3 regions of the Nonomuraea sp. NPDC048892 genome follow, and region 3 is predicted to be linked to each of the others. Evidence: riboswitches for the same ligand, from Rfam matches in the RefSeq annotation. Region 3 holds a riboswitch; each other region holds the start of a gene.
What was found. A riboswitch is a leader RNA that binds a small molecule or an ion and turns the genes downstream of it on or off. The one in region 3 is predicted to bind cyclic di-AMP.
Positions count from the first base shown of each region.

Region 1: linked by a shared signal. The riboswitch ahead of AB0C28_RS39880 (hypothetical protein) and the one ahead of AB0C28_RS38335 (hypothetical protein) in region 3 are both predicted to bind cyclic di-AMP.
Region 2: linked by a shared signal. The riboswitch ahead of AB0C28_RS49635 (C40 family peptidase) and the one ahead of AB0C28_RS38335 (hypothetical protein) in region 3 are both predicted to bind cyclic di-AMP.

Region 1 covers NZ_JBEZFZ010000017.1:201,801-206,383, reverse strand. Annotated here, with positions in the region: gene AB0C28_RS39895 (uridine kinase) at 1-104, shown strand, start outside; gene AB0C28_RS39890 (DeoR/GlpR family DNA-binding transcription regulator) at 463-1,242, shown strand; gene galT (galactose-1-phosphate uridylyltransferase) at 1,239-2,318, shown strand; cyclic di-AMP (ydaO/yuaA leader) riboswitch at 2,387-2,528, shown strand; gene AB0C28_RS39880 (hypothetical protein) at 2,534-3,490, shown strand; gene AB0C28_RS39875 (site-2 protease family protein) at 3,559-4,583, opposite strand, start outside.
Region 2 covers NZ_JBEZFZ010000033.1:55,505-60,087, reverse strand. Annotated here, with positions in the region: gene AB0C28_RS49645 (branched-chain amino acid aminotransferase) at 1-561, opposite strand, end outside; gene AB0C28_RS49640 (3-isopropylmalate dehydrogenase) at 851-1,897, opposite strand; cyclic di-AMP (ydaO/yuaA leader) riboswitch at 1,996-2,142, shown strand; gene AB0C28_RS49635 (C40 family peptidase) at 2,196-2,732, shown strand; gene AB0C28_RS49630 (class I SAM-dependent methyltransferase) at 2,877-3,692, shown strand; gene serA (phosphoglycerate dehydrogenase) at 4,212-4,583, opposite strand, start outside.
Region 3 covers NZ_JBEZFZ010000016.1:107,046-111,628, forward strand. Annotated here, with positions in the region: gene AB0C28_RS38325 (rod shape-determining protein) at 1-884, opposite strand, end outside; gene AB0C28_RS38330 (DUF5302 domain-containing protein) at 1,123-1,323, shown strand; cyclic di-AMP (ydaO/yuaA leader) riboswitch at 1,489-1,621, shown strand; gene AB0C28_RS38335 (hypothetical protein) at 1,806-2,372, shown strand; gene AB0C28_RS38340 (alpha/beta fold hydrolase) at 2,425-3,270, shown strand; gene AB0C28_RS38345 (hypothetical protein) at 3,316-3,687, opposite strand; gene AB0C28_RS38350 (roadblock/LC7 domain-containing protein) at 3,722-4,096, opposite strand; gene AB0C28_RS38355 (hypothetical protein) at 4,126-4,583, opposite strand, start outside.

The sequences.
Region 1 (4,583 bases), on a different contig from region 3:
GCTACGAGCGGGAGGTCAGGCCGCAGGAGGCGGCGGATGTGGTCGTACGGGCCGATCATCCGCGGCGGCCGGCCGTCCTCGTCAGGGACGGGGCCGACGCCTGAGTCATGGTGTCCGGGTCGAAGACGGGGCCGACGCCTGAGCGACAGTGGCCGGGTCGATGACGAGGCCTGGAGCTGAGCCGTGGTGGCCGCCTCGGAAGGGGAAGGGCGGCGGCCACCCGGCCGTCATCGCGCGGTAGGGCGCTTGCCGTGGTTCGCCTTCTTCTTCCTGCGTGCCTTGCCCTTGCGTGCGCGCCTGGCCATGGAGCTCGCCTCCCACTGATCGGGTACAGGGTGATCGGGTACGGCATGAGTTCCCAACGTCTCTCCCCACGCTGACCAGCGCAAGCATCCCCGGCGAACTAACATTCCCCAACAATTCCGTGTCATAATTTGGTGGAATCTGTTGGAAGGAGCGGGCGTGCTCGCACAGCAGCGTCAGCAGGCGATTCTCGAACGCGTGCGCAGCCACGGCGGCGTCCGGGTGGCCGACCTCGTACGCGAGCTCGGCGTCTCCGACATGACGATCCGCCGCGACCTGGAGGTGCTCGCCGAGCGCGGGCTGCTGGAGAAGGTGCACGGCGGCGCGACCGCGCTCGGCCCCGGGTCGACCGAGGAGCCGGGCTTCACCGCCAAGTCCGCCCGCCAGCAGCAGGAGAAGGAGGCCATCGCGCGGCAGGCGGCGGGGCTGGTCCGGCCTGGCACGGCCGTGGCGCTGTCGGCGGGGACGACCACGTGGGCGCTGGCCCATCATCTGATCGGCGTGCCCGACCTGACCGTGATCACCAATTCGATCCCGGTCGCGGAGGTCTTCCACCGCAACCCGCGCACCGACCGCACCGTGGTGCTGACCGGCGGGATGCGCACGCCGTCCGACGCGCTGGTGGGGCCGGTCGCGGTGGCGGCGATCCGCCGTCTGCACGTCGACACGCTCTTCCTCGGCGTGCACGGGATGAGCGTGCGGGCCGGGTTCACCACGCCCAACCTGCTGGAGTCGGAGACCGACAGAGAGCTCGTGACGGCCGCGACCAGGCTGGTCGTCCCGGCCGACCACACGAAGTGGAACACGGTCGGCATCAGCACCATCGCCGAGCTGAGCGAGGCCCACGTGGTCATCAGCGACGCGGGGCTGCCCGAGGACGCACGCACCGACCTGGCCGAAAGGGCCGGGCAATTGATCATCGCGGAGGGCTCGCAGTGAAGCGCACCATCACCCATCTGGCCGACGGCCGGGAGCTGATCTACTTCGACCGGCGGGACGACGCCGACAGGAGCGCGATCGACCGGCGGACGCTCGACCCCCGGCCGGTGGCCTCAGAGCTGCGCTACGACCCGCTGACCGAGGAGTGGATCGCGGTCGCGGGGCACCGGCAGACGCGTACGTTCCTGCCGACCGGCGGCACGTCGGAGTGCCCGCTGTGCCCGTCGTCGGACGAGCGGTCGACGGAGATCCCGGCCTACGACTACGACGTGGTGGTGTTCGAGAACCGCTTTCCCTCTTTCTCCACAAATTTCGGGACGTATCAGGAGGTGGGCGGGCTGAGTGAGGTCCGTCCGGGCGTGGGGAGGTGTGAGGTGGTGTGCTTCACCTCCGACCACTCCTCCTCCTTCTCCAGGCTCTCCGACGCCCAGGTGGAGCTGGTCATGGAGGCGTGGGCCGACCGTACGGCCGAGCTCTCCGGGATCGAGGGCGTGGAGCAGGTCTTCTGCTTCGAGAACCGGGGCGAGGAGATCGGCATCACGCTCGCCCATCCGCACGGCCAGATCTACGCCTACCCGTACGTCACGCCCAAGACCAAGCTGCAGCTCGGCGCGGCTGCCCGCCATCGGGGGCCGGGCAACCTGTTCGCCGACGTGCTGGCCACCGAGCGGGCGGCGGGGACGCGGGTGGTGGCCGCCAACGAGTTGTGGACGGCGTTCGTGCCGGCCGCCGCGCGCTGGCCGTTCGAGGTGCACGTGTATCCGCACCGGCAGGTGCCGGACCTGGCGGCGCTCACGGAGGAGGAGCGGGCGGCGTTCGCCCCCCTCTACACCTCGGTGCTGCGGGCCTTCGACGGGCTGTTCGGCGTGGTGATGCCGTACATCTCGGCCTGGCATCAGGCGCCCGTACGCCAGGACAGGGAGCTGGCCTACCTGCACCTGGAGCTGTTCAGCATCCGGCGGGCGCCGAACAAGCTGAAGTTCCTGGCCGGCTCGGAGTCGGCGATGGGCGCCTTCGTCAACGACGTGCTGCCGGAGGAGGCGGCGCGCATGCTTCGATCACAAGTAGATCACTAATTGATTTCCACTTAAGGTCGCATGACTCGGGATCTACCACTAATATCCCCATAAGCACCGGCCATAACAGCCGTCGCTTGCCTAATCCCGGGCGCGTGGCCCGGGAGCCGGGGACCCGAAACCGCACCTGGGGTGAATCCGCTTCTGTGGTAGGGCGCACTCCCATGCCCGAACCCGTCAGCTAACCCGGCCGGCAGAGGGAGAGGAACACCTACGTGGCGGCTTCGTCCCCCGCGACTCTTGCCATCGGTCTGATCACCGCCGCCGCCGTCGCCGTCCTTCCGGCGATACCGGCGTCCGCGGCCCCCAAACCCTCGGAGGCGAAGCTCCGGGCGCAGCTCAAACAGCTCAACACCAAGGTCGACAAGCTCATCGAGAAGTACAACCTCAAGCGCGTCGAGCTGGCCAAGGCCCAGCAGGCCGCCGAGGCGGCCAAGGCCAGGCTGGCCACCGCCGAGCAGGCGCTGGCCACGGCCGAGCAGCGGGTCGCCGAGATCGCCCGCCTGCGTTACCAGAACGCCGATCCTTCGCTCCCCTTCCTCATGACCCCCGAGCGCGGCAGCAGCGCCGCCCTGCTCGAACAGCTGACGGCTGAGCAGCAGGCGGTCGTGCAGAGCGTGGCCAAGGCCAAGGACGACAAGGAGAAGGCCAGCAAGGAGGCCGCCGCCCTGACGACCAGGATCAAGGCCGACGCGGCCGAGGTGGACAGTCAGCGCGACGACGCCGAGAAGGTCATCGACGACATCGAGGACAAGCTCAAGGACCTGGTGCCGTTCGCGACGGGCCGCAACTCCGACGGTTCGTGGGCACCGCAGCTGCCGTCAGGCCCCGACCACATCACCCCGCGGACACGGCTGATGAAGGCCCAGGTGGCCAAGAACTTCGCGCTGCCGTTCTCCGTGGGCTGCTTCCGCGCGGGCGCGAGCGGCGAGCACCCGCTGGGCCGGGCCTGCGACTTCATGATGAGCACGGGCGGCTCGATGCCGTCGGCGGCCAACAACGTCCTCGGCGACCGGCTGGCGGACTGGGCGCTGGCGAACAAGGGCAAGCTGGGCGTCAAGTACGTGATCTGGAAGCAGCGGATCAACCACGGGTCGGGCTGGCGGACGATGTCGAACCGCGGCAGCATCACCGAGAACCACTTCGACCACGTGCACATCTCGATGAACTGACGCCGAGAAAGCCGAACGGGGCCCCTGCCGAGGAGACGGCACGGGCCCCGCGTCATGTTCAGGGGGCGTCAGTTGGTCAGCGTGAGCGGGTTGACCAGGTCGGCGTAGACGAGCAGACCTGCCATGATCATCATCACGATCGCGAGCGCGTACGTCAGCGGCAGCACCTTGGCGATGTCGACGTAGGCCGGCTCCGGCCGCTTCATGACCTTGGCGTACGCCCGCTTGATGCCCTCCCACAGGCCCCCGGCGACGTGACCGCCGTCGAGCGGCAGCAGCGGGATGAGGTTGAACATGCCGATCGCCAGGTTGAAGCCGGCCAGCAGGTTGACGAAGATGGCGATCTTCTTCTCGGTGGACAGGTCGGAGGCGAGGATCTCGCCGCCCATGCGGCCCGCGCCGACCACGCCCACCGGGCCCTCGGGGTCGCGCTCGTCGCCGGAGAAGGCCGCGTGCCAGACGCCGACCATCTTCTCCGGCAGGTTGAGCAGCGAGCCCGCCACCCGGGCGGTCAGCTCGCCCATGTAGCCGACGACCTGGCCGAGGCTCTGCTTCTCCATGACCTCGGTGGGCAGCACGCCGAGGAAGCCGACGTTCTTGTCGATCTTCTCGGGGTCTTCGAGGTTGGGCCGGTCCTGCGCGATGAGCGTGACGCTGAGCGTCATCGGCTTGCCGTCGCGCTCGATGCCGAGCTGCACCGGGCCGGGGCCGTGGGAGCGGATCAGGCGGGTGGCGTCGTCCCAGGAGCCGATCTTCTGGCCGTCGAAGGAGACCATGCGGTCACCGGGCTTCATGCCGGCCTGGGCGGCGGGCGTCAGCTTGTCGCCGGGCGCGCACTGGGCGCGCTGCTCGGAGATCGGGATCACGCAGGTGTGGGTCTCGGGCGAGACGACCGGGGCCCAGGCGGGCAGGCCGATGCCGACCAGCAGGATGCTGAAGAAGACGAACGCGAGCACGAAGTTCATGGCCGGGCCGCCGGACATGATGATGACCTTCTGCCACCACTTCTTGCGGTAGAAGACGCGATCTTCGTCGCCCGGCCGCACCTCTTCCTGCGCGGCGTCGCGGGCCGACTCGATCAGGCCCTGCCAAG
Region 2 (4,583 bases), on a different contig from region 3:
GACGGAGACGGGCTTGAGGCCGCCGGTGAAGTACGAAGCCGCCGGCGAGGCGATGACCATGTACTTGTAGGTCTTCGACGGGTAGTTGACGCCCAGCCCCGCCTGCGTGGCGATCATGAAGGGGCGCAGGTAGAGGCTGTGGCCCTCGGTGGTGGGCACCCACTCCTTGTCGGTCTGGACGAGGAGCTCCAGCGAGTCGACGAAGGTCTCCTCGGGCAGTTCCGGCATGGCCATGCGCGCGGCCGAGCGGTTGAAGCGGGCGGCGTTCGCGTAGGGGCGGAAGGTCACGATCGACCCGCTGAGCTGGCGATACGCCTTGAGGCCCTCGAACAGCTCCTGCGCGTAGTGGAAGACCGAGGTGGCGGGGTCGAGCTGCAGCGGCCCGTACGGCAGCAGCCGGGCGTCGTGCCAGCCCTGGCCCTCGGTGTAGTCGATCGAGATCATGTGATCCGTGAAGGTCTGCCCGAAACCGGGGTCCGCCAGTACCTGCTCCCGCTCGGCCGCGGTGCGAGCGTGGTCGGATAGCTGCACGTCGAAGCTGAGCTTCTGAGCGATGGTCATGACGGCGGTCCTTCTCTCTGCGGTCTACCGAAAATCTACCGAAATCTACCGAAAGTTACCGGATCTACGGGGTCTGCCCGCCGGCTGCGGGCCCGCCGCGATGAGCGGCCATGCCCGTAAGGCAGTCCGTACTTCCTATTGTCTCGCCATATGGGATAGCAAGGGGCCAAAGGGGTGGTTAGTCCTTTTGGCCGCTGGATTCGCCTGCGCGGTCGCCGGAACCCGCACACGAAAAAGCGCCCGGCAGCCCTCCTCGGACCGCCAGGCGCTTGATCGGGGCTAGGCGGTCCTAGCCGGATACTCGCGCGGTGATGTCGTCGCCGATCTCGTGGGTGGTGCGACCGGCCCAGCCGGCCAGGCGCTCGACGATGTCGTCGGCGACCGCCTGCTCGACCTTGGCCGCCTCGGCGCGCAGGCCGAGATGGTCGAGGAGCATGGCGACGGACAGGATGGTCGCGGTGGGGTCGGCCTTGCCCTGGCCGGCGATGTCGGGCGCGCTGCCGTGGACCGGCTCGAACATGCTGGGCGCGGTCCGCTCGGGGTTGATGTTGCCGCTGGCCGCCAGGCCGATGCCGCCGGCGATGGCCGCGCCGAGGTCGGTGATGATGTCGCCGAACAGGTTGTCGGTGACGATCACATCGAAGCGCTCGGGCTGGGTGACGAAGAACATCGAGGCCGCGTCGATGTGGCTGTAGTCGGTGGTGACCTCGGGGTATTCCTCGGCCACGCGGTTGACCGTGCGCTGCCACAGGTCGCCGGCGTAGGACAGCACATTCGTCTTGTGGACGAGCGTGAGCTTCTTGCGCGGCCGCGACTTGGCCTGCTCGAACGCGTAACGCACCACGCGCTCGACGCCGTGGGCGGTGTTGAGCGACTCCTGGGTGGCGATCTCGTGGGGCGTGCCCCGCCGCATGGCCCCGCCGGTGCCGGCATAGAGGCCCTCGGTGCCCTCGCGGACGACGATCATGTCGATGTCCTCGGTGGGCGTGTCGGCCAGCGGCGTCTCCACGCCGGGGAACAGCTTGACCGGTCGCAGGTTGACGTAGTGGTCGAAGGTGAACCGCAGGCGCAGCAGCAGGTCGCGCTCCAGGATGCCGGGCGGCACGCTGGGGTCGCCGATGGCGCCGAGCAGGATCGCGTCGAAGCCGCGCAGCTCCTCCAGCACCGAGTCGGGCAGCGTCTCGCCCGTGCGGTGGTAGCGTGCGGCCCCCAGCTCGTAGTGGGTGGGCTCGATCTTCGTACCCACGGCCTCCAGGACCTTGAGTCCTTCGGCGACGACCTCGGTGCCGATGCCATCCCCGGGGATGACGGCCAAGCGGATGTTACGCGACTCCATGGGCTGTACCTTACCGGCTCGTCTCGTCTGACGAACACACCATCTCAAGGTCCGGACGTCCGATTTGGGGGGTTTACGACCTCTTGACCCATTCGCTAAAGTCCATCGGGCCTAATCCACACAACCGCTGTGTGGAGCCGGGGACCCATCTCTCCCCCAGGGGCGAATCGGCGCCCAGCGCGCCGTAGGGCTGTCTTCCAGGCCCGAGCCCGTCAGCTAACCCGGCCGGCCCCATGGAAGGACAAGTGCTCTGTCTCGCATCGCCATCGTCCTGGCGGCCGCGGCCGCCGGACTCACCTTGGCCACCCCAGCAGCCCAGGCAGCCACCCCCGACGACGACACCACCACCCTGACCGGCGCCGAGATCAGGCGCATCCAGGAGAAGCAACTCCCCGTTCCCGCCTGGAAGATCGCCATCAGATACGCCATGGACAAACGCGGCACCCCGTACGTCTGGGGCGGAGCGAGCAGGCAGGGCTACGACTGCTCGGGGCTGATGCTCCGGGCCTACGAGGCGGCCGGGATCGAACTCCCGCGCACCGCCGCGCAACAGTTCGGCGCGTTCTCCAGGAAGATCTCCTGGGACCACCTCAAGCCCGGTGACCTGGTCTTCTTCAGCGGGCTCGGTCACGTGGGCATGATCTCCAAACCCGGCTACATGGTCCACTCGCCGCACACGGGCGACGTGGTGAAGGAGGAGAAGCTCTCCGACTGGCGCAGGCAGGCGTTCGTCGGAGCGGTCCGGCCGGATCGCGCGGGCGTACGCGAGTGGAAGCAGGTGCTCGAACACCGCGAGGAGACCGGCCCCACCCCGCTCACCGCCTCCGTGGAGTGAGCCGCACGAGATAGACGGCGAGTGGGCGGCGGCCGCGCGGGGCCGCCGCCCACCCGCACCCGCCGCGCGCGCGGCCGCAGAGAGCGCGGAGCCGCCGTCCGCCCCACCCGCCGTGCGCCGCGCGCGCGGACGTAGCGTGAAGGCATGTCACCCGAGAAGGTGCACCTGACGGAGGAGAAGGCCACCCTCCTCGCCACGCTCTACGGCAGGGCGCTCGACGCCCGATCCCCCCGCCCGATCCTCGGCGACCGCATGGCCGCGGAGACGCTCGACCGGATCGAGCACGGTTTCGGCAGAATGGGCATGACCCCGGGCAGTGCCGCCGCGGTCGCGCTCAGGGCACGTTTCCTGGACAGGTGGGCCGCCGGGTTCCTCGACGCCCACCCCAAGGCCACGGTGCTGCACCTGGGCTGCGGGCTCGACACGCGTGTACACCGGCTCGATCCGCCGGACTCCGTCCGCTGGTACGACGTGGACTATCCCGAGGTGGTGGAGCTGCGCCGGCGGCTGTTCCCCGAACGCCGGGCCTACGCCACGGTGGGCACGTCGGTGACCGACCTGGCCTGGCTGGAGCGGGTCCCCGCCGACGCCCCCGCGCTGGTCGTGGCCGAGGGCCTGCTCTACTACCTGGACCCGGACGGCGGCCGGGCGCTGCTGCGGGCCATCGTGGAGCGGTTCCCCAGTGGCCTGTTCGTCTTCGACGCGCTGAGCTCGTTCGGGCTGCGGCTGCAACGGCTGAACAGGCCGGTGCGGAAGGCCGGGGCCACGATGCACTGGGGCATCGACGGCCCCGCCGAGCTGACGGCGATCCATCCGGGCCTGCGCTGCCTGTCGGCGGTGAGCGCGTTCGACATCGACGGGTTCGACCTGCTGTCGGTCACCCACCGCGTCGTGGCCCGGATCGCCTCACTGGTGCCGGGGATGCGGCGGACCGCGGTGTTCTACCGGCTGGAGTTCTGAAAGGCGCCGCCATCTAGCTGCGCTCCAGCCGCGCTCTAGCCGGGTTCTAGCCCTGTTCTACTGCCCGGAGCTCTGCGGAGCGCCGCCGTTGTCGCGCCGGTCCAGTGCCATCTGCACGGCCTCGACCGCCTCGTCCTCGTGGTCGTCGGCACGGTTCCAGGCATACATCTCGTACATGTCACTCATCTCATTTCGCGGACGTCGTTCGACTGGGAAGCCGGACTCCGGTCGGGAATCCGACCGGGCCTGATCGCGTGGTCCGGGTCACGGACCGGACGGAGGGACTTGACGGCCGACGCACACGCCGCACACCGCGACGGGTCGTCGACCTGCCCTAACAGGCCCCGCCGCGGCAGGTAATAAGTACGAGAACCTGGCGCATCACCGACAACAGTACCTGAGCATTCTGCTCGGATGTCCTACTATCTCGCATGGTGAGACGCGAAGGGCCGCCCCGTGGAACGGAACGGCCCTTTTCCGCTGATATCAGAAGAGACGCAGGTGTGTCAGTCCGCTGTGTCAGTCCTCCAGGTCCACCGAACGGCCGCTCTCGGCCCCGATCTCGGCGCCGATCTGCTCGACGACCTCGGCCGGGATGGCGGAGTCGACGGTCAGCGCGATGAGCGCCTTGCCGCCCTTGACGTCACGGGCCACCTGCATCGAGGCGATGTTGATGCCGTGCTCGCCGAGGAGGCGGCCCACCACGCCGACGATGCCGGGGCGGTCGGCGTAGGTGAGGAAGCAGAGGTGGGCCGTCGGCTCGATCTCCATCTCGTAGCCGTTGACCTCGACGATCTTGGTGATCTGCCGGGGGCCGGACAGCGTGCCGGAGACCGAGACCGTGCGGCCGTCGGCCAGCACACCGCGCACGGTCACCACGTTGCGCCAGTC
Region 3 (4,583 bases):
ACCGGCATGCACAGCGTCTCGCGCAGCCGCCGGCCGAGCCCGCGCAGCAGCGCACCCCCGCCGACCAGCACCGCGCCGCGCACCCCGAGGTCGGCGGTCAGCTCGGCCGGGCAGCGCTCGACCGTCTCCATCGCCGTCCGCACGATCGACTCGACCGGCTGCGCGGTCGCCTCGAAGATCCGCTCCACGGGCAGCGTCAGCTCGCGCTCACGCCCGGTGTCGGGGTCGCGGGCGTGCACCATGATCTCCCGGTCCCCGCCGCCCGCGCGGCGCTTGGCCGACTCGGCCTCGGGCTCGTCGAGCAGCAGCCCGTGCTCGCGCTCGACGAAGCGGGCGATGGCCCGGTTGACGGCCTGCCCCCCGTACGGCACAGAACCGGCCGCCACCACCGACTCCCCGGACAGTACGGCGATCCGCGCCGCGTCCCGGCCGATGTCGATCACCATGTGCCCGGTGCAGTCGTCCAGCTCCATCCCGGCCCCCAGCGCGGCGGCCAGGGCGTGCGGGACGAGCTGCACCGTCCGCGCCTCCGCCTCGTAGGCGATGTCACGCAGCGCCGCCCGGTCGATCGGGGTGGAGTCGGCGGGCAGCGCCATGACCACGCGCGGGCGGGCGTACGGATGCCAGTGCACCTTGCGCAGGAAGTGCCGGATCATGCGCCGGGCCAGCTCGGTGTCGGCGGGCAGCCCGCCGCTGACCGGCCAGCACGTACGCCCGCCCCCGCCCAGTGCGGCGGCTTCCACGCCGTACCCGATGACCTTGCCCGTCCGGCCGTCACACATGACAGCGGAGGGCTCGTCGAGCACGATGCCCTTGCGCCTGGCGTAGATCCGCGTGCTCGCGGCTCCCAGATCCATTGCGAGGTCACGACCGAGGAGTCTCATTGGCGTATCCCTTTCCTGGACCGCTCCAAAGCAACACCAGGAACGCAAAGGAACCCCTTTACCCTGAAACCGTGCTCGCCTACGACCGCGAAGCGCCGGGGCCATGATCGCGCTGGTGGCGCCGCCGAACAGGCGGCTGCGGCCGCCTCCCGTGCCGCAGGGCAAGGTCGAGGCCGGTTTCGCGTCGTAAGCGGTGTCATGCGAAGCTGTCAGTGTCCCCAACACCTTGGAGGTCCTCATGGCGGATACACCGGAGCCGGAAGTCAGCGAAACTCCCGAGGACGAGATGAAGCGCAAGTTCCGTGAGGCGCTGGAGCGCAAGCGCAGCCAGGCCGCGGGCTCGGGCGCGGGTGGCAGGGGCGTCGACCCTTCGAAGATCCACGGGGCGCACGGTCCGGCTGCGAGTAAGAGATCGTTCAGGCGCAAGAGCGGCGGCTGAGGCTGAAAAATCCGAGGGGGTACGGCATGCCCGTGCCCCCTTCTTCATTCCCGGACGAAGGTAGATCTTTCGACCTGTTCGTGGCGAAACGTTTGCGTATGTCCGTTTCCATAGTTAGAGTAACGGCCATTACCAGCCGGTGACCTAGTCCTTACCCAAAGAGACTGCCGACTGGCGCCGAATCCCGAACCCAGGGAACCGGGGACCCACCTCATGGGGTGAATCCGGCCACACGCCGGTAGGGCATCTCCACGCCCGAACCCGTCAGCTAACCCGGTAGGCGTGATGGAGAGGACCGATCACCCCATGCATCAGCGTGTCACACCCCCGGACCGCGTGCCGGCCGCCTACTAGAGCGGCCCCCTTCTCCAAAGGCTCGTCATTTTGCGCATCGCGTAGCGACGTCAGGTGAATTTCCCGCTACGCGCCATTCCCCCATGGGCGCAAACTCCCTTGTCCCCTCGCGAAGGGTTTACCTTTTCATGTCTGCCCGTTCTGGCCTGCGTTCCCTCACCCTCCTTACCGCAATCGCCATCGGCACGCTGACCATCGCCGGCCCGGCCGCTCACGCCGCCACCGGCACGGACGAGAAGGTCCTGCTCAAGGGCTCCACCACGGCCTCGTACTTCTGGGACGACGCCTCGGGCCGCGCCGGCGACACCGGCCTGCCCGCCAGTGGCAAGCCCATGCAGAAAGGGCTGGCCGCCAGCCCCAGCTGGCCCCTCATGACCGAGGGGTACGTGATGTACAAGGGCAAGAAGATGCCCTTCTTCGTGGGCGACCGCGGCCCCGGTGAGCCCTCCAACCGCGGCATCATGCTCGACCTCGACGCCAAGACGTTCGCCGAGCTGACCGGCGGCCGGTTCAACTCCAGCACGCTGGGCGTGGACGGCGTCGGCGGCCAGGGCCACATCGAGATCGACTACGTCATCACCAAGTGGGGCGACGGCCTGGGCAAGAAGAACTACCCGGTCCCGTTCTCGACCCGCGCGTGGGCCGAGCGTGACCGCAACCCGGCCACCCCGCCGCAGGACGAGGCCCAGAGCTGACGCAGGACGTCCGCCTTTGCAGAGTCAAGACCAGAATGTCATTCTGGTCTTCGTGACCAACCGCGCAGCCGCGAACGGCATCGACATCGCCTACGAGAGCTTCGGCTCACCGCAGGGCCGGCCCCTGCTCCTCATCATGGGCCTCGGCGCCCAGCTGATCCAATGGGACGAAGGGCTCTGTGAGCTCCTCGCGGAGCAGGGGCACCACGTCGTCCGGTACGACAACCGCGACGTGGGGCTGTCCACCCACTTCCACGACGCGGGCGTACCGGCGGCGGGATCGCCCGCCCCCTACCTGCTGGACGACATGGCCGACGACGCCGCGGCCCTCATGGACGTGCTCGGCTGGCCGTCCGCCCACGTGGTGGGGGCCTCGATGGGCGGCATGATCGCCCAGGCGCTGACCATCCGCCACCCCGAGCGGGTGCTGACCCTCACCTCGATCATGTCCACCCCCGCCCCGTCCGTCGCCCCGCCCACCGAGGCCGCCTCCGCGGCGCTCATGGGTCGCCCGCCCGCCGACCGCGAGTCGGCGCTGGAGCAGGCGGTGGAGCGGTGGGCGGTCATCGGCTCGCCCGGCTACGAGCTGGACCGCGAGCGGATCATAGAGATGGCCGGGCGTTCCTTCGACCGCAGCTTCGACCCGGCGGGCACGGCCAGGCAGTTCGCCGCCATCATGGCGTCGGGCGACCGTACGGAGGGGCTGAAGGGGGTGCGCGTGCCGACGCTGGTGCTGCACGGCGAGGCCGACCCGCTCGTCCCCGTGGCTGGCGGCCGGGCGACGGCGGCGGCCGTCCCGGGAGCGCGGCTGGTGACCTACCCCGGCATGGGGCACGACCTGCCGCGCGAGCTCTGGCCCGCCTTCACCGCCGAGATCACCAAGCTGACCTCCGCCTGAGGCGGCGAGCGGTGGCCCGCGCCGCGCGCGCGGGCCACGGCGCTGTCAGATCTCCAGCTTCTCCTCGATGCCCCGCAGCTGGTGCCGGGCCAGCGCCAGGTTGGCGCGCGAGCGGTCGAGCGCGAGGTAGAGGAACAGCCCCTTGCCGCCGCGCCCGGTGATCGGGCGGATGATGTGGTACTGGGTGCTCAGCGAGATCAGGATGTCCTCGATGCTCTCCTTGAGCCCGAGCGAGTCCATCGTGCGGAGTTTGGCCTTGACCACCTCGGTGTTGCCGGCCGCGGCGATCTGGAGGTCGAGGTCCTTGGAGCCGCCGAGCGTGCCCAGCGCCATGCCGCTGCCGTGATCGACGATGGCCGCGCCGATCGTGCCGTCGATGCTCATCATCTCTTTGAGAGAGACGTCAATTCCGGCCATGCTTCTTCCTCTCTTGTCTCTGAACGGGTTCCGCTCAGTGCTTGCGTGCTGCGACGGCGGCCACCGCGGCGGCCGTCTTCCTGCCCTCCAGCCGCAGCAGCCCGACGTTCGCGCCGGGTCCGGCCAGGACCGTGAGGACGATGGTGGGGCCGGCGGCGTAGAAGGCCACGAAGCCGGCGGTGCCGGAGATGAGCGTCTCCTCCAGGGCCCCCTGGCCGGTGATGACCAGCATCCGCCTGCTCATCGCGAGCAGCGCCGCCGACAGCGCCGCGATCTGCTCGGCGGTACGGCTCTCCAGGTCGCAGGCGATCGGCAGGCCGTCCACCGTGCAGGCGACGCTGCCGGCCACGTCCGGCGTACGTCCGCGGAGGAGCGTCATCTCCTCCAGCACCTCTTGTCGTAGCTCCACCGGTGGCCTCCTCCTGAGTGAGGGGAACCTCACGACAGCTCCTCCAGCGCCTTCTTCAGCCGCATCAGCAGCGCCAGATCGGTCGGATCGCCCGTGACGGGCGGCCCCAGCGGCTGGGGGGCCGCCCCGGGATCGTGCGGCGGTCTCCCCGCCGCCGCGTGCTGGCCGCGTTTGGGCAGGCCGGCGGGCTCCGGCTCGGCGAGCAGGCCCGAGGCGGCCAGCCTCCTGACGGCCAGCAGCACCGGGTATGCCGGCCGCCCGATCTGCTTGGCCAGCTCCAGCGGCGTCGCCTTGTGATCGGCCCGGACGACGACCTCCCACTGCACCCGGCTCAGCGTCACGCCCTGCCCGGGCAGCCGCGCCAGCGGGCGTACCGGAAGCGTGTCCACCTCGGCCGACGGCCAGATCTGGGCCAGGTGCGCCCGCCGCCGCGCGCACTCGCGCACCAGCCCCGAGACGTCGAAGAACCACTGCCCGCCCAGCCAGT